Regions from separate parts of the Paenibacillus sp. G2S3 genome, predicted to be linked through region 3. Evidence: riboswitches for the same ligand, from Rfam matches in the RefSeq annotation. Region 3 holds a riboswitch; each other region holds the start of a gene.

Region 1 (11,056 bases), 380 kb from region 3:
TTCACATCATTCATATCAAAGAGACGGTTACTATCCTTAAGCAGACGATCATAAGATACGAGTGCATACGTACCTTGATCCGTAGCCATTCCATTTACTGATCCTGTTAAGGTGTGCTTAAATCCACCATCAGGTGCAGCAAAGGCAAGTAATGCATCAATAAGGGACTTGCCATTCTTGATAAACCTAACATCATTGTCTGGGTTTACACCTACGCTAGTTAAAGCAACAATAACTTGCGAGATGCTTTCACTACTTGTGCTTCCCCAGCTTGTATAACTACCATCATTATTTTGATTAATTGATAACCATAGAATGGCCCGATCTACGGCAGCTTTTACATTAGAATCCTTTGCGTAATAAGGTGCAAGTGCTTGTATTGCCATAGCAGTCATATCGACATCGGCTTTCGCCGTACCTAATGCCCAACCACCGGCTTCTACTGTACCCTTTTTAATCTCATTATCTAAAATATACTGAATCAGGTTTTCTCTTGTGGTTTGAACTTTACCTGCTGGCGCTACGGGAATATCATAGTTATGACTATCTAGCGCAATCAGAGCAAATATAGGACCATTATTTCCTTGCTTCTGAATGTATTGATAATCAGCAAGCGTTTTTCTCAGATCATACCCCGCGACATTAGTGATATCTTTTCCAATAGAGGTAAGTCCTAAAATCAATCTGGAATACTCTGTACTTACAGTAGTATCGAGTTTTCCATCCTTTATTAAGGCTGCTACTTTCGTAGCTATATTGTTGTAATAGAGATCATAATAACCATTAGGCACATCGTAGTTTGCACGTGCTAAAGAAAGAATGGACCACTCTCCGAAATAGGTCGGATTCGTTACGGTTTTAACAAGATAGGCAAGGCTCTTATCCAAATGTAGCTTGGCTACATCTGAAGTCGGCACTTCCGGCTGCTCTAATTGAACATCATTCATGTCATAGAGACGGTTGCTATTATTGATCAGACGATCATAGGATACGAGTGCATATGTACCTTGATCCGTAGCCATAGCGTCTACTTTTCCGGTGAGAATATGCTTGAATCCACCATCCGGCCCAGAGAAGCTAAGTAAAGCATCTATAAGTGAATTTCCTTCTTTAATAAACCTAGGGTCACTGTGCGGGTCTACACCTACGCCAGTTAAGGCAACAACAACCTGTGCGATGCTCTCACTGCTTGTGCTTCCCCAGCTTGTAAATCCACCTTGAGCATTTTGTACACTCGATAACCATGTAATCGCCCGATCCACGGCAGCTTTTACATTAGAATCCTTTGCGTAATAAGGCGCAAGTGCTTGCATCGCCATCCCGGTCATATCGACGTCGGCTTTGGTTACACCTAAAGCCCAGCCCCCGGCATCTGCTGCACCTTTTTTAACTTCTCTATCTAAGATGTACTGAACCAGGTTTTCTCTTGTGCTTTGATATATTACTCCCTTCTCATCAGGATCAGGGAATAATACTGGAATGTCATAGTTATGACTATCTAGTGCAATCAGAGCAAATATGGGACCGTTGTTCCCTTGCTTCTGAATATATTGATAATCAGCGAGTGCATTTCTTAGATCATGACCTGCAACATTCGTGATATCTTTTCCGATAGAGGTCAGTCCTAGAATTGCTCTGGAATTCTCTGTGCTTTTATTAGCGTCGAGTTTTCCATCCTTAATTATCGTTGCTATTCGCGTTGCTACATTGTTGTAATAGAGATTGTAATAACCGTTAGGAACCTTGTAGTTCGCACGTGCTAGAGAAAGAATCGACCATTCTCCGCTACCTGTTCCAAATGACGGATTCTTTACGGTGTTAACGATGTAGGCCAAGCTTTTATCTAACTGTTCTTTAGCAGTGATTTTATAAGTAACCTGATAGGTTACATTATCTGCTTTGTTTCCTGCGCCATCTATAGCTGTTACTGCGATTACGTTACTACCTGGGTTTAGAGATGCTTTGTACTCACCATTAGTAGCTGTCAGAACGACTTGGTTCAGCTTTACTACTGGTATAATGTCTTTATAAACATTGTCTGTAACCACTACTTTGAAGCTTACATCTTTACTGGATACTTCCTGTTTATCTTGTATACCTTCTATTGAAATAGTAGGCTTCTCTGTATCTGGCTCTTGTACTAGCGCATTAATCTGCTCTAGTAGAGCTTGATCAACCTCTGTTCTTACAACTGCACTATCAGCAATTGCTTCATTCGCATGAGCCGGGATTATACTTGTAGAGAACGTCGTGATAAATACTGCTACAATAAGTAACCAAGCTAAAAACTTATTTTTCTTCATGTTTCCATAACCCTTCCCTTCTCTTCCTATGTTAAAAAACAGAATAAACTTTCCAAGCATAACGCCCTCGGCGTCCTTATAAGGACGGTATGCGTTTAGCGAGAAATATAAGACATAGAGTATAGATGCTAAACTTATACTTTCTTATATTTTTAACACTACAAAAAAACCACTCAACATAACGTCAAGAGGTTTAAGATAGTGAACCGCAACAATAGCAGGCATATACTATATCAAACACCTCTCTATCGCTCGTAGAGTTTAATGGTGTATCAGAAACAGGCAGATATTCTGGCTCAAGTATCATCACCCTTGCTACCTTCCCAGTTTCCCAGTGGTACCTTGCAAGGATTCCTCTTTCACAGCGGCGGGACCGCGCGGGATTCACACCCGCTTTCCATTTAACCAATCTATGATTGTATCTCCGAAACATTCATAATTGGCACCTATTGCTAATATTAATTTTTTCATGCTTCATCATATCTAATATAGTTGCTTTTGTCATGCAATATTTGTTTTTTGTATAACGAGTAGCTAGCGATAATCCTATTGAATATCAAATCATTTTAACCACAATATACTCTTTTTCCCTCAGCTCAAAGCCCTCCTCCAGTGACAAAGAGGCCAAATCAAGGATTCGATCATACTTTTTATTACGTGGGAGCCCTTCTTCCTCAGCCCAGCATGTATAAAGCTCAAACTCGGCACCAGATACCCCATAATCTGTCATAAGCTTAAATAACTCCTTACAACACTTGAGTGAGGCGTTATACGATCCCGGTAGAGTATCTTTTAGCTTAGGCGATACAGAGAAGCCACCCCAATTCGGTGAAATCCGGTACACATACGGACTCCGAAAATGCTTGCGAATCTCATCGTTCCAATACCCAAGTTCCTCTATAAAAACTCCCGCTGCATCTTCTTCCGAGTCATATACAAGACAGTCCTCATCTCTTAAATGAGATAGATCTGCGATGTCATCCAAAGGAATTATGCCTTGCAGGCGCAGAGCCTCTCTTTGTTTCTTATACTCCGGGGAATTTTTCACTTCATTATATGTCTTTGCTGACAGCACACTGCCTCTTTCTCCTAACGGAAGCTCTGTAGCCGAGCCTATGTAATGAAATCTGCTCACTGGATTGCCCTCCATAACTTTGGAATCACTTCAAATCACTAATTCATATATGAATTTACCACAAATTAGTAAGGTACTCACAGCAAATGTTCTATGTTAGGGTATTTGGTAAGCGTTTACAACAAAATATTGGAGGTGTACGTGTTCATCTAAGCACCAAAGTACTAAGGAAGGTCAGGTTTAAGCATCCTCAAAAATGATCTTACAAAGGAGAATTCAATGACTACTCGAATCCAGAAATCCTTCTTATCATTGACCCTTGTCACCGCTCTTCTGCTCTCTTTGTTCTCATCCATTGCCGCCGCTGCTACTAAGGACGAGCAACAAGCTAAGGCAGCACCAAAGAGTAAGATCCAATCCTATGTAGACGATATGCAGCCCGGATGGAACCTTGGCAATACTCTAGATGCTACAGGTGAGGATGAAACCTCCTGGGGCAATCCGCGTGTGACCCAAGAACTGATTAAGAAAATCGCCGCACAAGGCTACAAAAGTATCCGTATTCCTATCACTTGGGATTCACACATAGGCGAAGCACCGAACTACACTATTGAAAAAGCTTACCTCGACCGTGTCGAAGAAGTTGTAGGCTGGGCGCTGGACGCCAAGTTATATGTAATGATTAACGTCCATCACGACTCCTGGTTATGGGTAAGTCATATAGAAGAGAAGCATGATGAGACACTGGCGCGTTATAATGCAGCATGGACTCAAATTGCGGACCGCTTCAAGGATAAATCCGATAAGCTGATGTTCGAAAGCATCAATGAACCCCGCTTCACAGATGGCGGAAGCACCGATGAAGCGAAGATGGAGCAAATGCTTACAGAGCTCAACACTTCCTTCCATCAGATCGTTCGGAACTCCGGTGGAAAGAATGATGTCCGTCCGCTAGTTCTACCTTCATTAGAGACTTCTCCTACGCAACCTAGAATGGATCAGCTTTACAAGACGATTACAGCTCTTAAAGATCCGAACATAATCGCGACCGTTCACTACTATGGCTTCTGGCCGTTCAGTGTGAATATCGCTGGTTACACCACGTTTGAAAAAGATACAAAAAACGATATCATCCAAACTTTTGATAACGTTTACAACACATTTGTAGCTAAAGGTATTCCTGTCATCGTCGGTGAGTTCGGACTACTGGGCTTCGATAAAGACACAGGTGTGATTGAACAAGGCGAGAAACTGAAATTCTTCGAGTATCTTACCTATTATTTAAAAGAAAAGAAAATGACTTCCATGCTCTGGGATAACGGGCAACATTTCAACCGCAAAACGTATAAGTGGTCCGATTCCGAGCTCCACAACGTATTAATGTCTGGTCTGAAGGAACGTTCCTCCAGCACCGAGAGCGATCTGGTCTATCTAAAAAAAGGTGCAACGATCAAAGACACCAAGGTGAAGCTGAACCTAAACGGCAATAAGCTAACAACGATTAGTGTAAATGGGAAATATTTAACCAAGGGCAAAGATTACACCTTGAATGGCGAGGAGCTCACACTCAAGGCCAGCCAACTCAAAAAACTCACAGCTTCGCAAAAATACGGTGAAAATGCCGTGCTAACGCTGAAATTCAACAAAGGTGTTGCGTGGAGACTAAAGATCATCGTGAATGACACTGCCAAATTAAGCGATGCCAAAGGGACGACTGAATCGTTTGCGATTCCAACTACCTTTAACGGTAACCAGCTTGCCACGATGGAGGCTGTCTATACCGCTGGTGGCAATGCAGGCCCGCAGGACTGGACTCCATTCAAGGAGTTCGGCAATACCTTCTCTCCCTCTTATAACACGAAAGAAATCAAGCTGCTACCAGCGTTCTTTAAAGATGTTAAAGACGGAGAGGTTATCCTGAAATTCCACTTCTGGAATGGTGATATCCTTACGTACAAGATCACGAAGAGTGGAACAAACGTTGTAGGAAAGTCTTCTTAGCTTTCGCTGCATAACATGAATAGGAGTGTCCCTTCACGGGGACACTCCTACTTTTAAGTACATCATACGTATACTTCTTCATAAGTCATCAACATCAAGCGATAGACCAGATATACTCCAAGATAGGCTCCTGTCAAAAGGAACATCGGATTCAGAAAAATCGCATGGATCGAGGTCATAAATACCGTGTTATCTCTTAATATTTCATATATGGCTAGGGCAGAAATATTACCTAAAATAAGCGTAGATAACACAGAAGCGACATTAAAAACAATACGCCACTTTATCCATTTATGTTGTATCATTAGCATCACGATGGGAACCACTATACTGCCAAATACGATTAGAAATTTCATCTAGCCAGCCACCTCAGTATCTCTTTTAATCCTCCAGTTCAACACTTTCGATTTGCCCCTCGGCATTCACTGTCCACTCGATATCAACACCTGGCATCAATCCAAGCTTGTCCTCATCTTCGATCACTAAATGATCGGGAATGGTTATGCTTTGCTCTCCCCCACCTTCGACTTTAATGGTAACCTGTTTACCTTTAGACGTAGTAATCCTCCCATCATATTCAATCTGCTGCAAAACAATCTTTTGAGTCGCATCCGTTATGGTAACCCGCTTGCCGCCGTCTGTCAGCAGCTCAATCTTTTTATGATAGCCATCCTTTAAAGCAACTTCCTTAATCACCCTCTTAACACTAACACCCGCCGGAAGTCCCTCTGTATTTGTACCGGACGAGGTATTGGGTTGTTCAGTGGCACTGTTCGTAGCTGCAGGTGCAGTGGCTTCTGTTGTAGGCGTTGGAGTTACTTGTGTGGTTTCATTGGCAGCTTTAGAGCAGCCACTTAATAGGACGGTGCAGGCACAGATCAAACAAAGAATTGAAGTTCGAATCTGACGTTGTGAATTTCCTTTATTCTGTGTCATCATTTACCTCCGCATTTAAATTTCTTCCAGTTCTATTTAGTGAACATAGTTTTACCTCTTCCCTTCCTTTTATACCCCAACTTCCCCATATAAGATCGATAGAATGGTAACAATTCATGAACATATCAAAAAACCGCCCTGATTTAAGATCAGTGGCGGTCCTAGTAAATCGAATTATTTGCTTCCGGTAAACGTAATTCCTTTTATAAAGAAGCGGTTGAAGAATGCATAAATAAGTAGTGCGGGTAGGGTAAACACCATCGATGCGGCCATAATATAATTCCAATGGCTAATATACTGGCCCTTAAATGTATTGAGACCGAGTGTCAGTGTGAACATCGACTTGTCTGACATGAACATCAGTGGCTTCAGAAATTCATTCCATGCTCCCATGAATACAAAGATCGTCTGAGCTGCCAATGCGGGGATAGCCAGTGGCAGAGCAATGCGGAAAAATGTTCCGAACTTATTTAGACCGTCCATCTCGGCAGCCTCTTCCAGCTCTTTCGGAAAGCTCAGGAAGAATTGCCGCATCATAAAGATGAACGTCGCATTTACCATCATCGGCAGCGTCAGCGCGGCATAAGTGTTCAACAAATCAAGCTGTTTCATGATCAGATAAGCAGGCACGATAGTCAATTGACCGGGAATCATCTGTACTGCCAAGATAAGAAAAAACACAACCTTGCTGCCTGTAAAATCAATACGCGCAAGGGCATAGCCTGCCATAGAGTTGAACAAGATATTGCACAGCGTTGAAACTACAGCGATAAGTGCACTGTTGAACATCCATCTGAGGAACAGTGGTTCCTTCACGAAGATGTCGTAATAGTTCTGGAATGTGAACTGTTTCGGTATAAAGTTGATACTTCCTGACACAATCTCGCTTAACGGTTTAAACGACGAGGATAGTGCCCATAGGAAAGGTATGACCGTTACGCACCCGTATGCGAATAACAGGAAATACAGTACCACCTTAACCCCTTTGGAATAGTTAATTACCACCTGATCGTCCTCCTAGTTCAGCTTCTCTTCGGAGAATAGCTTCCGCTGGATCAGCGTTACGATCATAATGACCGCAGCCAACATAACAGCGAGCGCAGAAGCGTAACCGAAGTCGAGATTTTTAAACGCATACTGATAGATAAGCAGAGCCACCGTTAAGGTGGAGTTATTCGGACCGCCGGAGCCAGCCGAAAAAATATACGATTGATCGAAGAGCTGAAAGGTACCGATGATTCCCATGACTACCGTGAAGAAGGTCGCTGGCTTAATCATAGGAAGCGTAATAGAAATGAAACGTCTAAATCCTCCTGCCCCATCCAGCATGGCCGACTCGTACAATGCATCAGGGATATCTTGCAGTGCAGCTAAGAAGACTACCATAAAAAACGGAGCAGTAGACCATATATTCATAAGCATGATCGCCTTAAGAGCGACCGCCGGATCTCCAAGCCAGTTGAAACCATGTAAACCTACGAACTCAAGCACACGGTTCAGCAGACCGTTTGAATTGTAAATCCACATAAAAATAAGTGACAATACCGCCGAGGAAGTAACCGTCGGCATAAAAAAGACGATTCGGAAGAAATTTTTAAATCTAAGCTTAGCATTCAAAATAACGGCTAATAAAATAGCAAATGCAGTCTGCAACGGTACAACGAACAGCGCGAAGGATGCTGTGTTTTTCAGTGCAATCCAAGCTCTCTCGTCACCGGCCATACGTGTAAAGTTATTGAATCCAACCCACTTGTAACTGACATCACCAAGTAAATTTACCTTATGTCCTGATAGATAAAGCGAATAAAAAACAGGCAGGAACAAAAAAGTGCCCAGTACAAGAATAGTAGGAAGCAGGAACAGATAGGCCGTCACATTATTTCTTAGCTTCTTTTTAAATGTTGAGACTTGAGTCATGCTTCACTTTTCCTTTCGTATCAGAATGAAAGAATGAAGGGGTGGTCCGAAGACCCTCCCCTCTTCAATCCGTTTATTTTGCTGCTTCAATTTCCTTATTCGCTACATCTTCAGCTTTCTTCATAGCATCCTCAAGCTTGGAGTTGCCCATAAATGTATCTACAAATTGGTTATTGAAGTTATTAGTGATGGTAGGCAGCGTAGATGCGGCTTGCCATGGCGTTGCATAGGAGGCACCCGCTACAATTGCTCCACGCAGTTCATCCTTGTCGTAGCCCAGCTCCTGTGCGACCGATTTCCGTGTAGGAAGTGCGAACCCTTTGCTGGTCCATGTTTTCATTCCGTCCTTGCCTGTCAAGAAAGAGATTAGCTGCCAAGCCGCTTCTTTCTTCTTCGATTGCTTGTTCATTACATAGGCTACCGTAAAGGCCATTGTGCCTTTAGTGCCGTTCACCGTCGGAAGCTCAGCGGTAGCATAATCCAGTTCCTTATAGTTGGATTCCAGGAATGGAATCGCCCAGTTGCCTTCGAATACGATAGAAGCCTTGCCTTGCCCGAACATTTCTCCACCCCAGCCAGCGCCTACTTCCTTAGGCTCACCGGAGGATTTGTCAACGTTGTGCATATCTACAACAAGCTGTAAGCCTGGGAGAGCTTCCGCAGATGCGAAGGTTGCTTTACCTTCTTCGTCCGAAACTTTTCCACCAAAAGCTTGGATCATGAACATTTGACGCGCAAGCTCAGGAGCGACGCCGAAACCATAACGAGTGACTTTATCACCCTCTTTTTTGGTCAGCTTAATCGCGTCTGCTTTCAGTTCATCCCAAGTTGTTGGAGGAGTTGTAATTCCCGCTTCGGAAAAATCCTTTTTATTGTAGAACATAGCGAGCGTAGAGAAATCCTTAGGGAATCCGTAGGATACATTATCTTTCTTAAAAGCATCAACCATGGGCTGTTCAAAGTCTGCAACATCAAACTCAGGTGTTACATAGCTGTCCAATGGCTCCAGTACATTAGCTTCAATGAGACCAGGCGCCTCGAATGCGTCCAGATAGAAGACGTCAGGACCTTCTCCACCGATAAGTCTAGTCTTGATAACATCCATGTATTGATCGGCAATAACCTCGTAGTTAACCTTCACATTCGGATATTTAGTTTCGAACTCCTTCAGCGTCTGATTTAGCAGATCCTGCTCTTCTGGACTCGCTCCCCAGCCTGCTAGTGTAATCGTAACCGGCTCATCCGTTGTCGGTGCTGCTGTTTCTTTATTTGTGCCATTATTTGTTGCTGCTGCTCCTGTGTTACTGTTTGTTTTGTTGCCACCACATGCAGTCAACATTAGCCCAGTAACCAGCATCAAAGATAGAATTATTAACCCCGATTTTCTCATTTTCAATACAACCTCCTTAGTATTGTCAGGCTTTTTATATAAAAAAATTACGTAATGCCTATAGAATCACTAGTTCATAACCCGTCTGGTTAGATAAAACCTCCAGCTTTAGCTCGTTATCCACACGACTAATGCGTAGGCTGAGTGTGCCATTGCCAATCTGTAATTGCTCCACCTTTAAGTCATTCATACCGTTTAGCAGTGCAGGCTTGATCGTAATTTGTCGGGTTAGAGCATTCGGTTGAAGACCAAGCAGCGCTTGCACGAACGTCAATGGTGTTCCAGCCGCCCATGCCTGTGGAGAACAGGCTACCGGGTAAGGAACAGGAGCGCCGAGTTGATCACTGTAACCACAGTACAATTCAGGCAATCTGTAATATTCAAATTGGTCAGCTGCGTTCAGCAATCCTTGCATAACGGTGATTGCTTCCTCTGTGAACCCGGACTGACTAAGGCCGAGCAAACAGAGTGAGTTATCATGTGGCCATACACTTCCGTCATGATAGCTCATCGGATTATAACCCGTAGCTGCAGTACTCATGGTTCGAATACCGTATCCTCCGAAGAGATCAGGGGCTACTAGTCTTGCAGCAACTGCTTTTGCCCGCTCTGGCGAAGCAATTCCTGACATCAGAATATGTCCTGCATTCGAAGTAACAGAGTCTACCCGTTTCTTATCCTTATCCAAGGCGATTGCATAGAATTGCTCATCGTCCATCCAGAAGTCTTCCTCGAAACGGGTTTGCAGCTGAGCTGCATCTTTTTCCATAACCTCGGCCTGTTCTTCGTGACCTAGGCTCTTGAAGATAGGAGCAAGTCGAGTCAGCGCCTGATACACATAACCTTGAACCTCAACTAGTGCGATCGGGGCCTCCGCATAATCACCATTACTATGAATAACGGAATCCGCAGAATCCTTCCATCCCTGATTGGCAATTCCCTTGGACGACTTCTGATAATACTCCACAAAGGAATCATTATCATAATCGCCATATTCTTTAATCCAATTCAACGCAGCGTTAAGATGCGGCATTAATGAGCTAACAAATTCAAGATCTCCTGTCCAGTGGTAATACTCGGCGGTAAGCAGTAGGAACAGAGGTGTTGCATCGATTGTGCCGTAATAAGGTGTGAACGGAACCTGGTTAGTAGCGGCTAATTCACCATATCGGATTTCGTGCATCACTTTGCCTGGCTGCTCGTCGCGCCACTCATCTTCCTTCTGTCCTTGGTAAGCAGCCATTGTAAGTAAGGTTCCCTTAGCAATTTGAGGATTCAGAGATAACATCTGCAGCGCTGCAATCAGGCTGTCGCGTCCAAAGGGAACGGAGTACCAAGGCAAGCCCGCAACCGGAAACTGTCCATAACCGAGGTCTGTAAGCAGTACCCGTAAATCTTGAACCCCTCGATGGTACAGCTTGTTAAATAATGGCA
Region 2 (11,056 bases), 2.3 Mb from region 3:
CGTTCGAGACATTTTGTTACTATATCATAATGAGTAGTCGTTGGGCTATGTACAAATACTGCATCCAGATCCCAAGAAAATAGTTCTTCCAAATTCGTTGTCCCTTTAGGAAAACGGTAGGTATGAACGGCTTGCTCCACCGTTGTCGGTGAATGACTAAGAACACCAACTACCTCTGCATGATCATGCTGAGAGAGCAGTGGCAAATATACTTTGCGGGCGATATTGCCGATTCCTACTATGGCGACTCTTTTACGTTCAGGTGCAATCACTGATCTTTCCCCCTCTTATACACTTCAATAACTCGTACTTTTCTCTTTGTTCTCTACAAATGCTATTATACCTGCTTCTCATTCTCTGACAATTGATCTTTACTTCAATATTTATTCTTTATCCCGTATGATGAGATGAATGAATGGAAGAAGGGGCATATTATCTATGAAGAAATGGTTCTCGATTATTCTTTATGTTTCGGGTACAATCCTTGCGTTTATCTACAGATATGACATCCTAAGCTGGATGAAAGAGGATCATAATCTTTTCAGTTCTATAGGGATCGCAACTTTACTTGCTTTGTTTCCAGTTGTTCCTTATAAAGCTGTCATCGGATTCTTCGGTTATGCATACGGAAGTTTAGCGGGTGCCTTGATTTGCTGGCTAGCTACAAATTTGGCTGCCGCAATCCTTTTTGGCGTTGTGAAGTACTTATTTCAAAACCAAGCGAGAGCTTATTTAGCCTCTATTCCCGCACTCGAAAAGTTCACAGTAGGCATTGAGCGGCGACCTTTCGCTTCGATTGTCCTAGCACGACTCGTGCCTATCATTCCCCAAACAGCGGTTAACATCTACGCTGGAGCTGCTGGTCTGCCTTTTTGGAGCTATATTGCAGCTTCCGGCATAGGAAAAATACCGGGGATTGCATTATACGCTTTCCTCGGGGATCATCTGTTCCAGGACCCTGTAAGTACGATTATTGCCATCATCGCCTATGTCGCTGTGCTAATTATCGCTGGACTAAGCTTGCGTCCGCGCTCTCAAGAAGCGAAGAATAGCCGATAGCGAAAGAACTTATCGATTACAAACTGGCAGGCAGTTAGTATTTGCTTTATAATTAAATTGTGATCTATTTAATTGCATTATGTGAATGGAGGGATATCAATGAGTGAACATCAGACTAACCATATAAGTACCAAGACAGAAAAAGCAACCTTTGCAGGTGGATGCTTCTGGTGCATGGTCTCGCCGTTCGAAGAATTGCCAGGTATCATTAGTGTCGTCTCTGGCTATACCGGCGGTCATACAGTGAACCCAACCTATGAAGAGGTTTGTTCTGAAACGACAGGACATGTTGAAGCTGTACAAATTACGTTCAACCCAGATATTTTCCCTTATAGTAAGTTACTTGAGCTGTTCTGGCAGCAAATTGACCCTACCGACGCAGGTGGACAATTCCATGATCGCGGGACTTCTTACGGAACAGCAATCTTTACCCATTCGGAGGAACAAAAAGAACAAGCAGAAGCTTCCAAGGCAGCTCTGCAAGCAAGCGGTCGGTTCTCTAGTCCGATCGTAACCCCGATTCTCCCGGCAGCCACCTTCTATCCTGCCGAAGAATATCATCAAGGTTACCATCATAAGAATCCAGGCCACTACAAACGGTATCGCAAAGGTTCTGGCCGAGAGGATTTTATCGAAACCCACTGGACACATAAAGAGGACAAACAAAGTTTGAAAGAACGTTTAACCCCTCTTCAATATGAAGTCACTCAGAACAGTGCAACAGAATCTCCTTTCCGGAATGATTTTTGGGATCACCATGGAGATGGTATTTATGTAGACATCGTATCTGGCGAACCGTTATTCAGCTCGCAGGATAAATACGATTCCGGTTGCGGCTGGCCAAGCTTCACTCGTCCGATCCGGGACTACGCTGTGAAGGAAAAGACGGATCTCAGCCATTTGATGGTTCGGACAGAAGTGCGCAGCAAAGTAGCGGATTCCCATCTAGGGCATGTCTTCGACGATGGTCCCGGAGAAAACGGCCTGCGCTATTGCATAAATTCAGCGGCGCTACGTTTTATTCCGAAAGAGGATTTAGAGAAGGAAGGCTATGGGGAGTATCGCGTACTCTTTCAGCCTGCCTAAATATCAATCCTAAACACACAAAGAAACGGTTGTCGTCCTTTTAGGATGACAACCGTTTTTCTTTATTAGGGCTATTCTTTCTTTGAGTCCTCTGAGTCCTCACTTACCTTTAGATCTTCTTCTGAAATTTCCTTCTTAGGCTCTGTTGCTGCAGGGATGACTTGCTCACTGTTCATTTCTTTATTTCGCTGACGAATCCGCTGGGCCTGCTGCTCCCGACGCTCGCGTATATTTTTACGGGAAACTAATACAATAGCTAAAATAATGGCAGCCCCGATAAGTATCGGTAACGCTCCTGCAAGGATAACGACAATCCACTGAAACATCACAGATAATGCATTTAAGCTTCCATTTAGAGCATCTGAAGCACGTTCCAGTAACGGCCCTTGCTCCTCCTTCTCCTTCACAGCAATGCTTTCATCTGTCTGATACACTCTCAGTTCTACCGTAGAGAAGGATACATTCTGATTGATATAACGCATTCTGCCTTTAATCTGCTCAATGCTTTCCTGAATCGAACCAAGCTCGTTCGCGAAGGCGACCAGATCAGTGGATTTCGTTGCTTTTTTCATAAATTCTGTATATTGTGCTTCCATTAGCTGCTTTGCTTTCAAACGCGACTCCAGATCAACATACTCTTCAGAGACATCCTGACCTTGAATGCTGCGCTGTAGAGATTCGTGTTTTACTTGTTCCAATTTATTCAGAAAAGGTGAGAACCCAGAGGCAGGCACCTTAAGGATAAACGTTCCACCTTGCTCGTACTGCGACATGTTTTCATTAAATTCAATAATATATCCATTAGCCATAGTTACTAAATTACGTATTTCAGTCTGTGCTTTTCCATAGTCTTCTACTTCCATATTAAGATTCGCTTTATAGATTAGCTTCTTGTTCAAACCTGCTACTACATCACTACCAGTAAATCCTGCACTTGCTTGAACTGTATTTTCTGATGTGGAACCCTTTACAGCCAAGTTCTCGCTGCCACCTGCTTCTATCTCAGGCGCTGCCGCGGTACTTTGATCCGCAGATGAGGCTATCGAGTTTTGCGATTGTACCTCTGCTGCTGCCTCATTACTCATACTACCATTTTGTTTTGCCGAACTATCTGCCGCTGAATTCCTATCCGCTGAGCCACAACCCGCCAAGATTACCGCAAGAATTAATAAACATAAGTAATGCAGACCCCATTTGCGCATTCTCATTCCTCCAAAAAATGTAGTAGATACCGCTTGCACGGATCATAATATCGTTACGGAATGTCTTGTTCTAAGCAGATCTCTTCCGTCACTCTTTATTATGACGTTCCAAAACTTGGAAGGTTGCACTGAAAAATGGAATTGTTGAACAATTTCTTTAGAATTTTTAAGCATTTTGTTGAATGACATAAACGCCATCTGGTAGAGAGATGTCTAATAATCAATAGGGACATTTTCAATTATATTTTTATAAAGATTTGCATAATTATATAACATTTCTGTTATTGGATAACCCGTTTGCTTACATGCGCTTTATTTGGTACAATTACGACGTCTAGCCACACAGAAAACACCAAATACCCTCTATTCATAATGAATGAGGGCGCGGCACGGTTCTGTTCGGACAAGCTCCACCTTGCTGAACAGAGAATTTTTTAATGATGCTGTCTATCACTATAAGGGGAGGTGAACCCTCATGGCAAAAGACGTAATTTGCGAAGTTAACTCCTGCACCCACTGGGCAGAAGAGAACAAATGCAGTGCTGATTCTATCTTTGTAGCTTTCCACAGCTCCCAAGAACCTACACGTGCAGAAGAAACAGATTGCAAGACTTTCGAAAGTAAATAAGGTGATGATTTGAAGGGACCCTCCACGGTTCCTTCTTTTCTTTTCTCATTCTATCAAGAATGAGAATTATTATCAAGTGGCTGAAATAAAAAGCCAGGGAGAAATTCCCCGGCTTTAATTTATTGTATAACTCTTATGCTATTTAGAGGCACTAACTCCTGCCTTTTCTCTTGCAATAGCAGCAGCTTTTACCATGTTACGAAGAGCATCTTCTGTCTCCTGCCAGCCACGTGTCTTAAGACCGCAATCCGGATTAATCCAGAACTGTTCCGGATCCAGCACCCGCAGCGCACGATCAATATTAGCTGTCATTTCTTCTACAGCAGGAACCCGTGGACTATGGATGTCATATACACCAAGACCGATTCCTTTATCATACTCCTGCTCCTCAAAGCTAACGATCAGTTCCCCATGGCTACGTGAAGTCTCAATAGAGATAACATCCGCATCCATCGCTGAAATAGAGTCTATCATGTCATTAAACTCGCTATAACACATGTGGGTATGAATTTGTGTCGTAGCCTTTACATGATTCGTCGCGATACGGAACGACTTCACCGCCCAATTCAAGTATGCCTCATGATCTTCAGCCTTCAAAGGAAGTCCTTCACGGATAGCCGGTTCATCTACTTGAATCATCTCTATGCCTGCATCCTCCAACGCTTTAACTTCATGACGGAGCGCTAAGGCAATTTGATTCGCTACTGCTTCCCGACTAAGATCATCACGTACGAAAGACCAATTGAGAATCGTAACCGGACCAGTCAACATGCCTTTAACAGGAAGGGAAGTTAACGACTGAGCATAGACGCTTTCTTTTACAGTCATAGGTTCAATAAAAGCTATATCCGCATAAATAACTGGTGGCTTAACGCAGCGTGATCCGTAGGATTGAACCCAGCCATTACTAGTAAATAAGTAACCATCCAGCTTCTCCCCGAAGAACTCCACCATATCGGTTCTTTCGAACTCACCGTGCACGAGTACATCCAGACCCAGCTTTTCTTGGAAGGTGATTGCATCTGCAATCTGCTCACGAACGAACCCGTCGTAACGCTCTTGATTCCATACGCCTTTACGCCATTTCAACCTTGCCTGGCGCACTTCTACGGTCTGTGGAAAGCTTCCGATTGTTGTTGTTGGCAGAAGTGGCAGCTGCCACTTCTCCTGCTGCACCTTTAGGCGCTCAGCAAAAGGTAGGCTACGTTGGTCTGGTAAATCTGTAAGTCCGAGAACTTGCTCGGCCACATCCTTACGACCACGTTCAGGAAGTGCACGGAAGGCAGTAAGGGCTTCACGACTGGCTGTCAACGCAGCAGCAGCTTCTGCTGTACCCTCTAAGGCTGCAGCAAGCAGTCCAAGCTCTCTAAGCTTCTCATCAGCAAAAGCTAAAGCAGCCTTAACGGTGGCCTTCAGCTTCACCTCACCCTGAACAGTAACCGGAACATGCAGCAAACTGCAAGAAGGCTGTAGAATAATACGGTTATGCGGTACATGTGCACTCAGCTTCTCGATCAGCTGCAGCTTAGCGTCCAGATCCGAGCGCCAGATGTTGCGTCCGTCAATAATACCCGCTCCCAGCCATTTATCCTCAGGCCAGCCAAGACGTTCAATCGATGCCAGATTTGTTCCACCATCATGGACAAAATCAAGACCTAAACCCTGTACAGGAAGCTTAAGCAGTTCTTCCAGCGGTTCAGCAGCTTCAAAGTAAGTTTGCAGAATAATATTTAAGCCTGGCACGGAGTCAGCAATTTCAGTGTATATCGAGTTAAGTAATGATAATTCTGATTCATTTATTCCTGTAACAATCGCCGGTTCATCAATCTGTACCCAGCCTACTCCTTCTTGCTTCAATTCCTGCAACAGCTGAACGTAAACCGGAAGAAACCGAGCAGCAATCTTCGCAATATCCGCAGATGCAAAACCTTTTGACAGCTTAAGGAAGGTATAAAGGCCTAAAACCACAGGTTTACCCTCAATTCCCGCTTGGGACTTGGCAAAACGATAAGCTTCCAGTGGTTTATTCTCGGTCAGACGCGGCGTTTGTGCACCGATCTCTGGAACGATGTAATGATAGTTCGTATTGAACCATTTAGTCATCTCGCAAGCGGTAGCCTCAGCATTTCCTCTAGCCATCGCAAAATAAAGATCAAGCCCAATGTCGCCACCATCATACGCATAACGTGGAGGTACGATCCCGAACATTACAGCTGTATCTAGCACATGATCGTAGAATGTAAAATCGTTTACCGGAATTAAATCAATTCCTGCCTCCTGCTGAGTCTTCAAATGCTGAAGCTGAATTCCTGCCATTTCAGTACGGAACTCTTCCTCATTTATTTTTCCCGCCCAGAAGGCTTCCAACGTTTTCTTCCACTCGCGGTTTTTTCCGATTCTTGGGTAACCAAGATTACTTACTTTTACTTTGTTCGTCACTTTGCAGCTCCCCTTCTCCATCATCTTATTTTGGACTCGATATCACTTGCATTCCTATAAAAAAGAGCGCCCTTCCCTAAAAAAGTCAAAGGGAAAGACGCCCATAATATACCTATGGTTAACGTCTAACACCTTCCTATCCTCCGTAGGTGAAGCAGTGCTGTTGAAACAGGCAGGTCTCCTGGCTAGCGGTGTCAGCATCCTTAGCAGTCTTCCCAGCAGTAGTAAATTGCCAGTGACATATGTTGCTATGGACTCTTCCGTTACAGTGGCGGGACCGCATCGGCTTCGAACCGAATTTCCCTATTAAGCCTACCGAATTACTAATTCCCGGCAAGCACCTGTCTCCGATATTATCAAGCTAAAACGCCTTCGGCGTCCTTTTAAGGACGGTAAGCGTTTATGCGAGAATTATAAAGATAAAGTGAAACTTTTACTTTATCCTTATAATTAATAAAGTGAGTGTCTTAATCTGATGTCATCATACGTGAAAGCCCCCATCATCTGCAATAGATTACGGGGGCTTCTGTTATATCGATTCCTTATAACGGATTTAGAAAAATACGAAATATACTACAGCAGCAAGTATTATCCGGTATATAGCAAATGGTAAAAGCTTAATCCGGTTGATCAATTTCAGGAAGAAACGCATCGATAATAGCGCAAACACAAAGGCACTGATAAAGCCTGCGATGAAGAACGGCAGGGCATCGATGGTGAAGTATTCCCAGTTCTTCATCAGGGAGAGTAGACTGGCCCCTGCCATGATTGGAACAGCCATGATAAACGTGAAATCAGCAGCAGCCCGGTGACTCATACCAAGGAGGACACCACCAGAAATCGTCGACCCGGACCGTGAAAATCCCGGCCATAACGAGAAGCATTGGACAAGACCAACACCTAGCGCCTGCTTGTATGTAATCTGATCGACACTCTCTGTTTGAATCTTCTTTGGTCCGAACAGATCCGCAATAATCATTAATACAGCACCAACTACTAGACCGATTAACACGGTGGATGTAGAGAATAAATGCTCATCAATATAATCATTAAACAGAACGCCCAGCACACCTGCTGGCACTAAACCTACAAGCACCTGCGTAAGCTTAAGGTGGCCGCCTTTTTCAAGCTGTGGTTGTTCCTCGGTTACAGGGTCTAACTGCTTGCGACTGAAACGCTTTAAGCCCAACAGTTCAAAGAATCGATTTCTAAAAATAACAACAACCGCTAAGATTGACCCTAGCTGTATAACCACTTTGAACGTATTGGCCGTATATTGCCCAAATAACTCTGTCGATTTCAACCACATATCATCAACAATAATCATATGACCTGTGGAGGATACCGGAGCAAATTCGGTCAACCCTTCAACAATTCCCAAAATAATAGCTTTAATAATCGTTAATAGCTCCATTTGTTCTCCTCCTTTTTAATCATAACTTTTATCTATAAGTTCTCCTCAGCTCAACCCTCGGTGTTCATTTTCCGGCTGCGCTTGCGGAAGTACAGATACCCAAGGATAACTAATCCCACTGCCAGAAGCACGTACACTACGTTGGAGTACATATCCATATACATGGCAATGTCTTCCCAGGATTCACCCAATGCCGCGCCTATAAGCACAAGCAGCAGATTCCACCCCAGTGTACCAATCGTTGTGAAGAGCATAAACACTCCAAATTTCATACCCGACATCCCTGCCGGGATCGAAATCAGACTTCGCACCAATGGAACCATCCGACAAAATAATACGGTCCAATAGCCATATTTGTCAAACCAAGCGTCAGCCTTGTGGATGTCTTTTTTGCTAATTCGGAGTAGACCGCCCCAGCGTTCAACGATCTTTTCCAAGCGACTTACATCCAACAAACGACCGATATAATAGAGAATCACTGCACCGAGCAGTGAGCCAAGCGTAGCAGCAATGATTACACCAGGAATGGTCAAATTCGTTGTGGTTGTCATGAATCCGCCAAAAGGGAGAATCACTTCAGAAGGAATCGGTGGAAATATATTTTCAAAAGCGAGCATCAGGAAAATACCAAAGTAACCAAACTGCTCCATAAAATCTGTAATCCATGCTTGCATTTCGTAACCCCCATTATTTAGATCAAGTTCTTCTTCAAGTTGCGTAAATAACGGCTGCGAATAAAAAAGAAGTAAAGCCCCTGGACAGCCAGATATCCCAATAATACCGCCCCGGTCTCCACAGCAATTGATAAGTAGAACAACCGCTGAAGCGCAATAAAGGCAAACACACTATGCAAAATGGCCACCCCAACCGGCACAAAAAATAACAAAGACAATTGAATCGTTACAATTCGGTTTAGCTCCTGATCTGTAAGTCCCATTTTGGACAATGTAGAATATTGAAGACGATCATGATCTAGATCTGTATACAACCGGAAGTAAAGGAAGCTGCCGGCTGCAATGAAAAAGACAGTACCCACCAATAAAGAAGCGAACAGCATCGTATTGTACAGTGTTCTCTGTATTTCAAACAGCGTGCCGCTAACAACAATCGCGTATGGCGAGTTACTTTCATAAGACCTTTTGCCTTTATGGGCAAGATCTGCCGCTATCCCTACCGTTCGCGGAAAGTCATCCATATAAAATCCTGTATACAAATCGGTCTGTACGGGATCAATAGCCTTGTAAAGCTCATCGCTAATCACAACACCACTGAAATCTCCCCCATCCCTTCCATCCAGCTCCGGCAATAGATATTCGGCAATCGGAACATGCTGGGTATAACCCGTTTCTTGAATGGAAAGACCTTGCTTCAAGGTGTATACCGGCTTTAGTCTACCCGCTTGCAGACTCCGGTCTCGTTGCGAACCGATCATCACCAGACCTTCATCTCCACTAAGAGGGTGCTCATCCGTCGTAAACCCTGCACGAAGCAAAGCAAGCTTATAATCACTGTAAGCAATCAAAGGAAGCCTTAACGTGCGATCTGGCCCGGTCTGAGATTCTACCTCTGCGTATTTGATCGGAATGCTAAGTGTCTCATAGGGTAAACCGAGCATTGTAAGCTCTTCCTTAATTTCGTCCAAATGCTGATCAAAAGGTACCGCCGACTGATTGCCTTTAGCTACATAACCAACAGCTGCGGGATAGTCCAATTTCAGCTCTCTAGAAAGCGTATGGATCGATGCGAATACCCCCACTGAAGTAAAAGATACTGCGGATACAATCGTCACCATAAAGAACATTCGGGCATTTTCTTTCCAGCGGTAGGATAAACCCGATAAAGTAATGATATTGGTATGGTTCCAATACAGGCGCCGGATCGTCTTAAGTAGTTTAACAGTGTAAATACTCAGCTGAGTATAAAAGAGATAGGTACCCGCTACCGTAATCACAACGACGGGGAACATCACCTTTTCAACCGAAGCCGCTTGTGCTGTAGCTGCCATATAATAGCCCGTTAGCAGCAATAAAGCAGATAGTATAGATAACACTAAGGAAACTTTAGGCTCCTCTTCTGCTTTTCGTTCTCCCTGAAACAGCCGCATCAAAGATTCATTCCCAATAAAGAAGAACGTGCTCAGCGAGATTAGAATAAATAACAGCGCAAAGCTGCATATCGTAAGTACAAGCGCCTGCCATGGAAGATGAAACGTTAAAAGAGGTATTCCTAGAAAAGTAGATCCAATCATCAAAAACAGCTTGCCAAGAATTAACCCTAATAAAGTACCTGTCAGGATGGCAGAGGTGCCGATCATCATATTTTCCAAAAAAACCATCGTGTTGAGCTGGCGCTTCGTCATTCCATGCATCAATAAAATCCCAAACTCCATCTTACGAGACTGTAGGAACGATCCGACCGATACGAGAACAAACAAGGAGCAAAACACATAAATAATGGCTTCTGCCGCCATCATCGTATGAGCTGCCGTACTGTACACCAAGCTTTTAGAGATATCCGGATGGTAAATAAACAAAGCGCACACAAAAAAGATCATCACTGAAAAAGCACTGACGACAAAATAAGCCGCATATTTACGCTTGTTACGTGTAACATTCCTATAAGCGAATTGCCGAAAGGTCATGGCTAGTTCCCCCAAGCAGAGACAACATATCAATAATACTTTGGAAGAAAGCGCCTCTACTGCTCCCCCTGTACATTTCACTATAGAAACGTCCGTCTTTAATAAAGATGACTCGGTTACAAAAGCTCGCGGCCACTGCATCATGTGTGACCATCAGCACCGTTGCCCCTTCTTCCTTATTCACCTCTGTCAGCATATTCATGACTTCACCTGAAGCTTTGGAATCCAGATTCCCTGTAGGCTCATCTGCTAAAATCAGAGCAGGACGATGAATCATCGCGCGGGCGATGGCAGTCCGCTGCATTTGTCCACCAGAAATCTCGTATGTCCGTTTTTGCAGCAAATGCTCAATGTCCAGCATACTTGCTACTTCTTTCAACCTGCTCTCCATTTCCGTTACATGGACACCAGCAAGTGTGAGAGGCAGTACAATATTCTCCTCTACAGTGAGCGTATCCAGTAGATTGAAATGCTGAAAGACGAAACCGAGCTCATGACGGCGAAAGAGTGCCTTTTCTTTTCTGCTAAGCAGATTGGGATCTCGCTCGTTGATCAGAATCTGACCGGAGGTCGGCTGGTCGATGGTG
Region 3 (11,056 bases):
CAGCTCGTGCACCGTATATTTGTCTGGATATTTACGGAGTTCTTCGATCCAGCGTTTATTAACAACAGATGTTTCGATGCTTGGGTGTGTGACGACAATAAGTGTTTTCAATGGTGTATCCTCCATGTTTGAATCAGATTTAGGACTTGAGTATACCTCCCATCTTGCCATCGCGTAAGTATGCACTTTTAGTTCACGTACTTACCTAAAGGTAAGCACTGCAACCTGCCTGCACGTATGATTGATGTATAGTCTTCGGGGCGAATCTCGTCTTCGGTGTACACCCAAATATCACACAAGAGAGACTGGGTCATTCCTCCATTTTACTTGAGTAAAGGCTAGAAGATAGGTGTTTTCAAGACAAACGGCACGGTTCCGGGATCCCCGAAAACCGCGCCGTTATGCCATTCTTAGATATGCTGATGAAGGGAATTGAACTCCTGGGCTACACCAGAATAAGGCTGATATAACTCAGTGGAAGAACATCCTCAAGCTTCCAACCAAAATGTCCTTCACATTTTATAGCAAGATAGTCTTAGAAATAATTACAAGGAGGATAAACAGTACCAAGATTGCACCGGTAGATGTAAAGGCTCCTCCGATACCACCACCATATCCAACACCACCAAAACCAGCAACATTTTCGCTCATTTTAAATTTCCTCCTTTGCATTTAAGTTCATCTTAGCTTATGCAATCCCTACTATATCGCTTGGGTAAATTGGTAATTAGATGTCTATCCATTTAGAGCCCCGACCGCAGGCAAAGGTTAGAAGAATGTTAGAAGATAGGTGATTTCAAGACAAATGGCACGGTCCCGAAATCCAGGAAACCGTGCCATTGCGCAATTCTTAGATATGCTGGTGAAGGGAATTGAACCCCCGGCCTACGCATTACGAGTGCGTTGCTCTACCCCTGAGCTACACCAGCTTAAGGCTGATTTTTCTGTCAAACAAAAAATATTATACAACTTTCAGTCAGAAACGCAAGCCAATTTCTCCCTATCCCCTACTCTCCCGAACTACTATTCCACCTGTAGTTTACACTCCACAGACTCCAGCTTTCCACGGCTAGTGGAGGGCTTATCGCGGCGGTCGTCTATTTTAAGTGAGGTAGAGACACGCTCTGCACCTGCAGCAAAAGGAGATTCATGCAGCGCTTCGACTGCTGCAAAAATACGCTGAAGAGACCCTTCGATGATTGTTCCCATGGATGTAAGTTCATAAGTAATTCCTTCTACCGTCTTCAGCACTCGCTGCATATCCGCAACATAGCTGCTAAGGCTGGTACTGCCTGTTCCAATCGGAATAACGGTTACTTCAGCAATAGGCATGAGAATACCTCCTCGGAATTTAAAAAGTATGTGTCTTCTTCTATTGTAACAACTTCACCGATCTCCCACAAACGATGCCAGCGTTATTATACCCCTTCTTTTCCTCCAAGTACTCCGAAACATGCCTTTCGCCACAGGTATTTTTTCTTACATGAATTCTAGGGTCGTCCGCACTACATTTATGGACTCTTTGTGGCGTTTTTTCGGACAATTTATGAATCATTTTCCATGTGCCTGTGGATCAATTGTGGATTACTTATGGACAGCCTGTGGATCATTTGTGGAGTACTTTTGAAGAACCCACTCCCCGCGCGGGTTTTCTAAAAAACTGTTTACAAACACAACATCTTGGGTTATTTTTATCTAACGACAACAAAATATAGTGGAGACAGGCGCTTTGATCCTTTATAGGAGTTAGAGCTTAATAGGGAAGTACGGTGAAAATCCGCTGCGGTCCCGCCACTGTAACCGGATGCCCTTCACAAGCTTTTAGAAGCTTAAGATGGACAGATCTCCTGGCAGAAGCCACTGAGGGTTATGAAGACCCTTGGGAAGGCGCTGAGAGGTCCTACGGAAGCCAGGAGACCTGCCTGTTTCGACGACACCAACATATGAATGCCTGCGAGGAACAGGAACGGTGTCCGCATGCGGTCATCTTCTTATAGACCACTGCAAATATCTATGTGGATATTTACATAACGCATCGGGCATTTTCTGCCATCCTCGCTAGGGGATGCTTTTTTTATGAGATCACAATGAATATACGGCCGCTTATGTGGTCCAACTTCTTAATGATAGAACGATAGATGTTTTTCTTTTATACTGAGAGGAGAGCTATACAATGACGTTGTTGGAGAGACAATTTAACGGTACAACAAATGCACGAGAAGTTCTTTTAGAGGAGCTCATTGATTTAGGGCGTGATATTATCGACAGCCGGGATTTGGACCTACTGCGCGAGAATGCCAATTTGAACGGAGAGAGTTTCTCCGGTAAAATGAGCAAGTTCGGCAGTGAATATTCGAAATGGTATGCCCGTAACTTTACGATGCCACCACAGCTAGTGCAGGCCATTGATGACAATGTTGTCTATGTGCATGATCTGGATCAATATGCGATTGGAACGACGAACTGTATTTTTATCCCGTTTGATAAGCTTCTCCGCGAAGGCTTCAACACCGGCAACGGCAGTGTTCGTCCTCCGAACTCCATAATGACGGCTATGTCACTGGTAGCAATCATTTTTCAATCCCAGCAAAATGCTCAATATGGCGGTGTATCCGCCAATAAGCTCGACTATGATCTAGCACCTTATGTAACTAAATCCTTCGCTAAGCTGTTCCGCAAGGGTCTGGATTATTTTGAAGAAGGACAAGCTGATGAATCTTTGGGCGAGATTACGATGAGCCGGACCGATCTGGCGGAGTTATATCCGAAGGCGTTCCGTTTTGCACTGAAAGAGACCGAAATTGAAACCCTACAAGCGGCGGAAAGTATGGTACATAATTTGAATACCATGTCCAGCCGATCCGGTGGGCAAATTCCGTTCACCAGCATTAACTACGGAACTTGTACTTCACCAGAAGGTCAGCTTGTGATCAGCTCCCTGCTAACAGCAACGATGAACGGACTTGGCAGCGGAGAAACACCCGTGTTCCCGATTCAGATTTTTAAATGTAAGCAAGGAATCAACCAACAGCAAGGCGATCCTAACTATGAATTGTTCCTAAAAGCGGCGAAATGTTCTGCACGCAGACTATATCCGAACTTCGCTAATCTGGACGCTCCGCTCAACTTGCAGTATTATAATCCAAGTGATCCTGATACGGAATTTGCCACAATGGGCTGCCGAACACGAGTGCTCGGTGACCGTTTTGGGCGTAATCATTGCTCCGGGAAGGGTAACCTTTCCTTCAATACTTTGAATCTGGTTCGACTCGGTCTGGCACATGGCACAGTAACCGGCCGCCGTACTGTCGCAGACGAAGCTGGCTTCTATGAAGATCTAAATCATTATATGGACATTGCGCTGGAAGGACTTCTTCATCGTTTCAACATCCAAGCCGCACAAAAAGCTAAAGCGTCCGATTTCATGATGCGAGAAGGCGTCTGGGAAGGCGGCGAGAATCTCGCTCCTGAAGACTCTGTAGGTGAACTACTGAAGCATGGTAGTCTATCCCTTGGCTTTATTGGTATGGCGGAATGCATGAAAGCTATGTATGGCAAACACCATGGCGAGGATATGGAAATACATGCCAAAGCCGTGGCTATCGTGCGTCATATGCGGGAGTATTGCGATCGGAAAAGTGAGGAACTGAATCTCAACATCACTTTGTTCGCAACACCAGCAGAAGGCTTGTCCGGTAAATTCACCAAGATTGATCGCAAGGTGCTGGGCTCGATCCCAGGTGTAACTGACCGTGAGTATTATACGAACTCTTTCCACATCCCTGTATACTATGATCTAGGTGCTGCTCAGAAAATCAGCTTGGAAGCTCCTTTCCATGAATACTGCAATGCCGGGGCTATTTCTTATGTCGAATTAAATGGCAATGCCCGTAGTAATCCATCCGCTTTTATCAAAATCATTAAATACGCGCTCGAACAACAGGTTAGCTATTTCAGCATTAACCATCCGATTGACCGCTGCTCCGGCTGCGGATACGAAGGCGTAATTGGGACAAACTGTCCTTCCTGCGACGCACATGAGAATGACGTGCACATCCGTCGTTTGCGCAGAGTTACTGGTTATTTAACTGGCGACTATCAGACCCGCTTTAATGCCGCCAAACAAGCCGAAGTACGGGATCGCGTTAAGCATCTATGAATATTTGTGGTTACTATCCGGAGTCGATTAACGAGGGAGAGGGCATGCGGGCCGTCCTCTTTCTCAGCGGCTGCCGCCATCGTTGCCCGGGATGTTTTAATCCCGAGACCTGGAACTTTAAATATGGAGAAGTCTTCACCTTAGAACGTCAACATGAAATTATTGCAGAAATCGCCGCTAACCCTTTGCTGGATGGTCTAACACTGGCAGGCGGCGATCCTTTTTTCTCTGCAGAAGAGGTGCTTGGGTTCATCCATGAGCTTCGCACCGTGCTGCCAGGGTTCTCCATCTGGATTTACAGCGGTTATACGTACGAGGAAATTACAGCCCTTCCCGGTTCGCCGGAGTGGAATCTACTTTCACAGTGTCAAGTATTAATAGATGGACGATTTATAGAAGATTTGAAAGATACTACACTTCCTTACCGAGGAAGCTCTAACCAACGCATAATCGACATTCCGGCCAGTATGCACGGCTCGGAGGTCTTTCTGTGGCAGCCTACTGCGCTATAATATATCAATTTTTGATATTGAAAATTTACCCAAAATGAGAAGGGATGAAATAACTATGCCACAATTCGTAGTAAAACCAGACAATCGCCAACTGGCTTTTGATGAGAACCGCCTTTCCGTCTACGCCGACCGTATCTTGGATGGTCTTGATCAACTGAATAAAGAAACTTTGCTGCGGGGAGTAATTTCCAAACTGCGCCGTGACTCCGTAAGCGGAGAAGAAATCAGCAACGCCTTCACTATGAGCGCTCTTGAGCTTGTAACGAAAGAAGAGCCTACTTGGAAGTTTGCAGCTGCCCGTGCCCTTCTGACTACCCTTTATAAAAAAGCAGCCGTTCATCGCCGCTATAAAGCTTATCCAGAAGAGCCATACGGTGAGCTGTACCCACTAATTACGGATCTTGTTAAAAAAGGAATCTATCGTGAAGAGCTTCTAACTCACTACACTAAAGAACAAATCGTCGAGCTAGGTGGATGTATCGATTATACGCGCGACCTTCTATTCGATTATATTGGTCTGCTTACGCTATCCGACCGTTATTTAGCGCATGATTTTGACGGCCGTGTAATGGAGCTTCCGCAAGAACGTTACATGATTATCGCTATGTACCTCATGCACACTGAGCCAGCCGAGAAACGTCTTGAGCTTGTAAAAGAAGCTTACTGGGCTATGAGTAACATCTACATGACAGCTGCTACCCCTACAATGTCCAATGCCGGCAAAAAGGTCGCTGGACAGCTCTCCAGCTGCTTCATCGATACGGTAGACGATTCCCTAGAAGGCATCTTTGATTCCAATACAGATGTAGCGCGCCTTAGCAAAATGGGCGGCGGTATCGGCGTCTACCTTGGTAAAGTACGGGCACGCGGTTCGGATATCCGTGGCCACAAGAACACTAGCTCCGGCGTAATCCCTTGGATTCGCCAATTGAACAATACAGCAGTCAGCGTAGATCAGCTTGGTACACGTAAAGGTGCTGTCGCTGTCTACCTTGATGTATTCCATAAAGATATTCTCGCTTTCCTTGATCTTAAGCTGAACAATGGTGACGAGCGTATGCGTGCACATGACGTGTTCCACGGTGTAACCCTGCCGGACTTGTTCATGGAAGCTGTAGAATCACGCAGCCACTGGAACCTCTTCTGCCCACATGAAGTGAAGAAGGTTATGGGCTGGACGGATGAGAATGGTCGTCCACTCGGTCTGGAAGACTTCTACGATGAAGAGCTTGGTAAAGGTACTTTCCGTGAAAAATATGCTGAAGCTACAGCCAATCTGGAATTGTCCCGGATTACCGTTCCTGCGATCGACATCATGAAACGGATTATGAAATCGCAACTTGAAACAGGTACTCCGTATATGTTCTACCGTGATACGGTTAACCGGACGAACCCGAACCGTCACCAAGGTATGGTCTTCTCTTCCAACCTATGTACTGAAATTATGCAGAATCAATCCGCTACCGTTATTGAACAGGAAGAATTAGTAACCAAAGATGGCAAGACCCGGATTGTTATCTCCAAAATCCCTGGGGACTTCGTAGTCTGCAACCTGAATTCAATTCACTTGGCACGTGCAATTCCAGCTGGTGTGCTGGAAAGACTTGTACCTATCCAAGTACGTATGCTGGACAACGTAATCGACATTAATAATATTGAAGTTCTGCAAGCACAATACACGAACAGCCAGTACCGCGCAGTAGGTCTCGGCACATTCGGCTTGCATCACCTATTGGCACTCAAGGGCATTCGTTGGGAATCCGATGAAGCCGTAGAATATAACAATCATTTGTATGAACACATCAACTACCTGTTGGTTCGTTCGAGCATGGAGCTTGCCCGTGAAAAAGGCCGTTATCCGAAGTTCGCCGGTTCCGATTGGGAGACAGGTGCATACTTTACTTCACGAGGCTACGTTAGCGGTGAACAAGAAGGTAAATATGTAACCACTGAACAATGGCGCGAGCTGCAAGAAGAAGTGGCTAAAGACGGTGTTCGTAACGCATGGATGTTCGCGATTGCACCGAACGGCTCCACATCGATTATTGCCGGCTCCACAGCCAGCATTGATCCTTTGTATGAACTGCTTTCCTATGAAGAGAAAACAACTTACAAGATCGCTAACCCAGCACCGGATCTGTCCGACAAGACGATTTGGTACTACAAAACTGCATTTACGATTGACCAAAACTGGTCGATTCGCATGGCTTCTGCTCGTCAGCGTCACGTCGATCAAGGCCAAAGCTTCAACCTGTATGTTCGTCCTGACATCAAGGCTACCGAGTTCCTTGAGCTGCATCTGAATGCCTGGAAGGGCGGATTGAAATCAACTTATTATGTGCGTAGCCGTGCTTTGACAATAGAAGAGTGTGATTCTTGCGCTAGCTAAGAGTCTTACTGCTTTAAAAAATTTGGTGATTTAATCGTAACTGCGAGAAATGTTTGGGCTTCCGGTCGCTGTTATCCTCAGGTTTCTTGATTTATACCGTCTTCACGGTAGAAATCCGAGGATAAAGGCGAACGCTATCGCTCCTACAGCTCCAAACTTTCTCTCCGTTACTTCATCAACCTAATTTAATTAAAGATCAGACAAGACGAATTAACCGCGCAAAAAAATGGAGGGAAAATAAATGCAACTACAAAAGATTTTTAACACTGAAGCGCCCAACCAATCCACACGCATCATCGACGGTGAGTGCTCCGGTATTCTGAACTGGAACGATATCCGCATGCCACATATGTACAAGCTGTACAAGGTGCTGCTGCTTAATCACTGGATCGCGGATGAAATCCCAATGTCCAAGGATGCGCAACAATTCCCGATGCTGGATGCCGAGGAACAACGCGTATTTAAGATTAATATCTCCCTACTCGCTGTGCTGGATTCGATGCAGACGATGTTCGTAAGCGACGTGAAGCGTTATTTTACTGACTCTTCTCTAGAAGCTATCTCTGCCATTATTGGCCAACAAGAAGTGGTGCATAACCAATCCTATTCCTATGTTCTTTCCTCTATCGTGTCGGAAAGTGAGCAGAAAGAAATTTTTGAATATTGGAAAAAAGACCCTGTCCTGCTGGAACGCAATCAGTTTATCTCTGATATTTATCAAGAGTTCCGTGATAACCCTACGAGACAGACCTTTTTCCATGCGCTGGTAGCGGATCTCATCTTGGAAGGGATTTTCTTCTACAGCACCTTCGCCTTCTTCTACAATCTGGCCCGTGACCAGAAGATGATGGCGACCAGCCAAATGATCTCTTATATCCAACGTGACGAGAATCAGCACTGCTACTTCTTCGCAGAAGTATTTAAGCAGCTGCTTGTAGATTTCCCTGAGTTGAACACTAAAGAGAACATGGATTACGTGTATCGTACGATCGACCGCGCAGTAGAGCTTGAAACCAACTGGGCTTACTACACCCTTACTAATGTTCGCGGTATTGACCTTAACGAGCTTAGCGACTACATCAAATATACAGCGAACAAGCGTCTGACTTTGATGGGTATGGAAAAAGCTTACCAAGGTGTTGATGTTAACTGCATGCCTTGGATCAAGCCTTTCTCCGACGATGCACTGAATGCTACGAAAACCGATTTCTTCGAAGCCAAGTCCCGTAACTATGGTAAAGTTGGCGACGATAACGGATTCGACGATTTGTAAGACTGGATATATAACGATCCGTATATAAAAAGAGGCCATTCTCTACTTTCACAGTGAGATGGCCTTTTTGCTATGTCTACAATGTCTACTCCTTGTCGATATCCCCCAGATACCTTGCCAATTCGTTTAGCGCTTGCACAGAAAATGATATTACTTCACTATGCTCTTCCCTCACGAAATGAAATTCTAGATTCGTATTATTCTCCAAGTCGAAGATTAGAATCTGGGCAGAGTTAATCTTTTTTTCCTCCAAAAAATTCAGGATGGATTGTTGCCTTTCACCATTGTCATTACCATCCAGCTGATAAATCTGGATATCTCCCCTCTCATATTTTGAAAGGCTGGGAGATGGCTCCACTTCAAGACCAAAACGGGAGGCAATCTCGGAATCGCTTAACCTTCGCTTTGGATCCATATAAGAAAAAGAGTAATAGAGATCATTTACGGTATGGAGACCTGATAGCTCCTTTCGGATTCCATAAGCCTCTGAACGGTATAACTCGAATGAAAAAGAAGATTCAGAGATATTGTAGACCATCTCAAGAGGGCCTATTGTTGGATCATAGACTGGAAGCTTAAACGGTTTGTCTCCAAATATGGAACCAACGTCATAACTCCATCGTTGATATGCTTCATCTGGTTTGGCATCACTGACCCGATCATCCTGTGGACTGCAAGCTGAAATAACAAGCAATAAATAGGCTATGATAAGAAATAAACGTCCGTTCTTCAATTCTATTCCCCACATCCAAAAATGAAATAGTATGCAAAAAGCGTCCCTTTCCCTGATACCAGGTAGGAAAGAGACGCTTATACGTTTATTATGGAGCACTCCACATCGGAGTGCTGTTTATCTTATGCCTTACGTTCCACACGATGTGTAGTTTCTTCTGCAAGCTCAGCTAACGCATCATTCAGACGTAGCTTCAGCTCCTCAGCAAGCTCTACCACTCCGTGATCATTACGAACCACCTGAGAATCCACAGCATACACTCCACCAAGAATGTAGCGTGCACCGAGTACAGACAACACAGGTTTCAAAGCATAATCAATCGTGAGAAGATGTGCAAGACTGCCACCCATGAAGAGCGGGAGTACGATTTTGCCGGCTAATCCCTTCTGTGGCACTAGATCCAAGAAGGTCTTTAGTACACCTGTATAAGAGGCCTTATAAACAGGGCTAACCACGATTACCGCATCCGCTTCGGCTACAAGACCGTTCGCTTTGACGATAGAATCACTCTCAAACTTGGTATGAATCAAATCTTCCGCTGGCAGCTCTGCAACGTTAATACGCTCAACCTCAAAACCCTGATCCGTTAAGCCTGCCTCCGCATACTCTATAACTGCATTGATGCGCGATACCAAAGAAGGCGTTCCGTTAATCACAACAATTTTAGCCACTTCTCCACCTCTTTCATCCCATTAAGCAGCTCACACTGCAAACATTTATCCCGACAGGAATACTTTAAATTAATATTAATCCTATCGCAGATTAGATATTATTGTCAAACCATAAACGCTTGCGCTCATCCCACTCTTGCGATATACTAAGCAACAATATTAAATCCAAGAATCAGGCCAATGACCGGCATCCAACCGTGAGGCGTCTGCGACCGGAGCCTATAATGACTCCCTAAGTTCACCGGGTTTCGCCCGTTACCGCGAAGACCAAAGAGGGTCGAATTTTTTCCTGTTGTTAAGGAGATTCGATCAACCTGGGTGGCACCGCGAGCTGACGCTCCTCGTCCCATGGATGAGGGCGTTTTTTGCGTTTTTTCAAGCATAAATATCTTCGGCGTCTTATAAGGACGGTAAGTTTTGTGCGAGAAATAGAAGGATAAAGTGAAGTGTGAAACTTACACTTTCTTATCTTTTAAACAAAAAGGAGCGAGCGATATGCTGGAAATGAACTGGATTAAGGATAATCAAGAACTAGTAAGAAACACTGCCACCTGGAAAAGAATCGACTTCCCACTGAATGAATTACTGGATTGGGATGAGAAGCGCCGGGGCCTGCGACAAGAAACAGAACAACTGAGAGCCGAACGTAATGGGCTAACCAAAGAGGTTGAACGATTATTACGGCAGGGTGACCGCCCTGCTGGAGAAATCGTCAAAGCACAGGTACGAGAACTCAATCATCGGCTAAGCCTGCTGGAAACAGATCTGAACGAGGCTGAACGCCGCTGTAGAGAGCTCATGCTGCTCGCACCGAATCCGGTGTCGCAGGATACACCCATCGGCCACGATGATAACGATAATGTAGAACTGCGGTTGAACGGAGCGGTGCCGGAATTCGGCTTTGCGCCTCGTGATCATGTAGAGCTAGGTGAACTCCACGATATCATTGATATTCCCCGTGGCGTCAAAGCAGGCGGTCCTCGCAGCTATGTGCTCAAAGGAGCCGGCCTGATGTTACATCTCGCTGTACAAAGACTGGCCCTAGATGTACTCACTGCACGCGGATTCACCGCGATGGATGTTCCCGTAATTGTCCGACCGGAAGCGCTGGAACGCACTGGTTTCTTCCCTGGAGGGATGGATCAGACGTATGAGTTAAGCGGAGATAATCGCTGGCTCGTAGGCACATCGGAAGTGTCGCTAGTTTCACTGTACAGCGACGAGATTGTGGAGCTAGACACACCCATGCTACTAGCTGGAATGTCGACTTGCTTCCGCCGTGAAGTTGGATCAGCGGGGCGAGATGTGCGCGGACTATA

The links. Region 3 has a riboswitch for cobalamin ahead of QNH28_RS02365 (anaerobic ribonucleoside triphosphate reductase). Riboswitches for the same ligand answer to the same signal wherever they lie in the genome.
Region 1: it holds a riboswitch for cobalamin, as region 3 does, so the genes downstream of both, QNH28_RS03995 (S-layer homology domain-containing protein) here and QNH28_RS02365 (anaerobic ribonucleoside triphosphate reductase) in region 3, are expected to answer to the same signal.
Region 2: it holds a riboswitch for cobalamin, as region 3 does, so the genes downstream of both, metE (5-methyltetrahydropteroyltriglutamate--homocysteine S-methyltransferase) here and QNH28_RS02365 (anaerobic ribonucleoside triphosphate reductase) in region 3, are expected to answer to the same signal.

Annotation. Positions count from the first base shown of each region.
Region 1 covers NZ_CP126095.1:899,473-910,528, reverse strand. The annotation lists gene QNH28_RS03995 (S-layer homology domain-containing protein) at 1-2,303, opposite strand, end outside; cobalamin riboswitch at 2,568-2,768, opposite strand; gene QNH28_RS03990 (hypothetical protein) at 2,860-3,438, opposite strand; gene QNH28_RS03985 (cellulase family glycosylhydrolase) at 3,658-5,379, shown strand; gene QNH28_RS03980 (transposase) at 5,442-5,735, opposite strand; gene QNH28_RS03975 (hypothetical protein) at 5,761-6,318, opposite strand; gene QNH28_RS03970 (carbohydrate ABC transporter permease) at 6,490-7,314, opposite strand; gene QNH28_RS03965 (carbohydrate ABC transporter permease) at 7,333-8,232, opposite strand; gene QNH28_RS03960 (ABC transporter substrate-binding protein) at 8,306-9,622, opposite strand; gene QNH28_RS03955 (amylo-alpha-1,6-glucosidase) at 9,681-11,056, opposite strand, start outside.
Region 2 covers NZ_CP126095.1:4,879,751-4,890,806, forward strand. The annotation lists gene QNH28_RS21495 (Gfo/Idh/MocA family protein) at 1-272, opposite strand, end outside; gene QNH28_RS21500 (TVP38/TMEM64 family protein) at 439-1,059, shown strand; gene msrA (peptide-methionine (S)-S-oxide reductase MsrA) at 1,159-2,145, shown strand; gene QNH28_RS21510 (DUF4349 domain-containing protein) at 2,217-3,347, opposite strand; gene QNH28_RS21515 (DUF1540 domain-containing protein) at 3,823-3,975, shown strand; gene metE (5-methyltetrahydropteroyltriglutamate--homocysteine S-methyltransferase) at 4,114-6,414, opposite strand; cobalamin riboswitch at 6,569-6,774, opposite strand; gene QNH28_RS21525 (undecaprenyl-diphosphate phosphatase) at 6,968-7,828, opposite strand; gene QNH28_RS21530 (DedA family protein) at 7,879-8,502, opposite strand; gene QNH28_RS21535 (ABC transporter permease) at 8,520-10,469, opposite strand; gene QNH28_RS21540 (ABC transporter ATP-binding protein) at 10,444-11,056, opposite strand, start outside.
Region 3 covers NZ_CP126095.1:521,788-532,843, reverse strand. The annotation lists gene QNH28_RS02385 (NAD(P)H-dependent oxidoreductase) at 1-111, opposite strand, end outside; gene QNH28_RS02380 (YjcZ family sporulation protein) at 520-651, opposite strand; tRNA gene QNH28_RS02375 (tRNA-Thr) at 858-929, opposite strand; gene QNH28_RS02370 (MTH1187 family thiamine-binding protein) at 1,024-1,332, opposite strand; cobalamin riboswitch at 1,706-1,940, shown strand; gene QNH28_RS02365 (anaerobic ribonucleoside triphosphate reductase) at 2,174-4,159, shown strand; gene nrdG (anaerobic ribonucleoside-triphosphate reductase activating protein) at 4,156-4,671, shown strand; gene QNH28_RS02355 (ribonucleoside-diphosphate reductase subunit alpha) at 4,727-7,060, shown strand; gene QNH28_RS02350 (ribonucleotide-diphosphate reductase subunit beta) at 7,302-8,333, shown strand; gene QNH28_RS02345 (hypothetical protein) at 8,419-9,081, opposite strand; gene ssuE (NADPH-dependent FMN reductase) at 9,189-9,737, opposite strand; gene serS (serine--tRNA ligase) at 10,233-11,056, shown strand, end outside.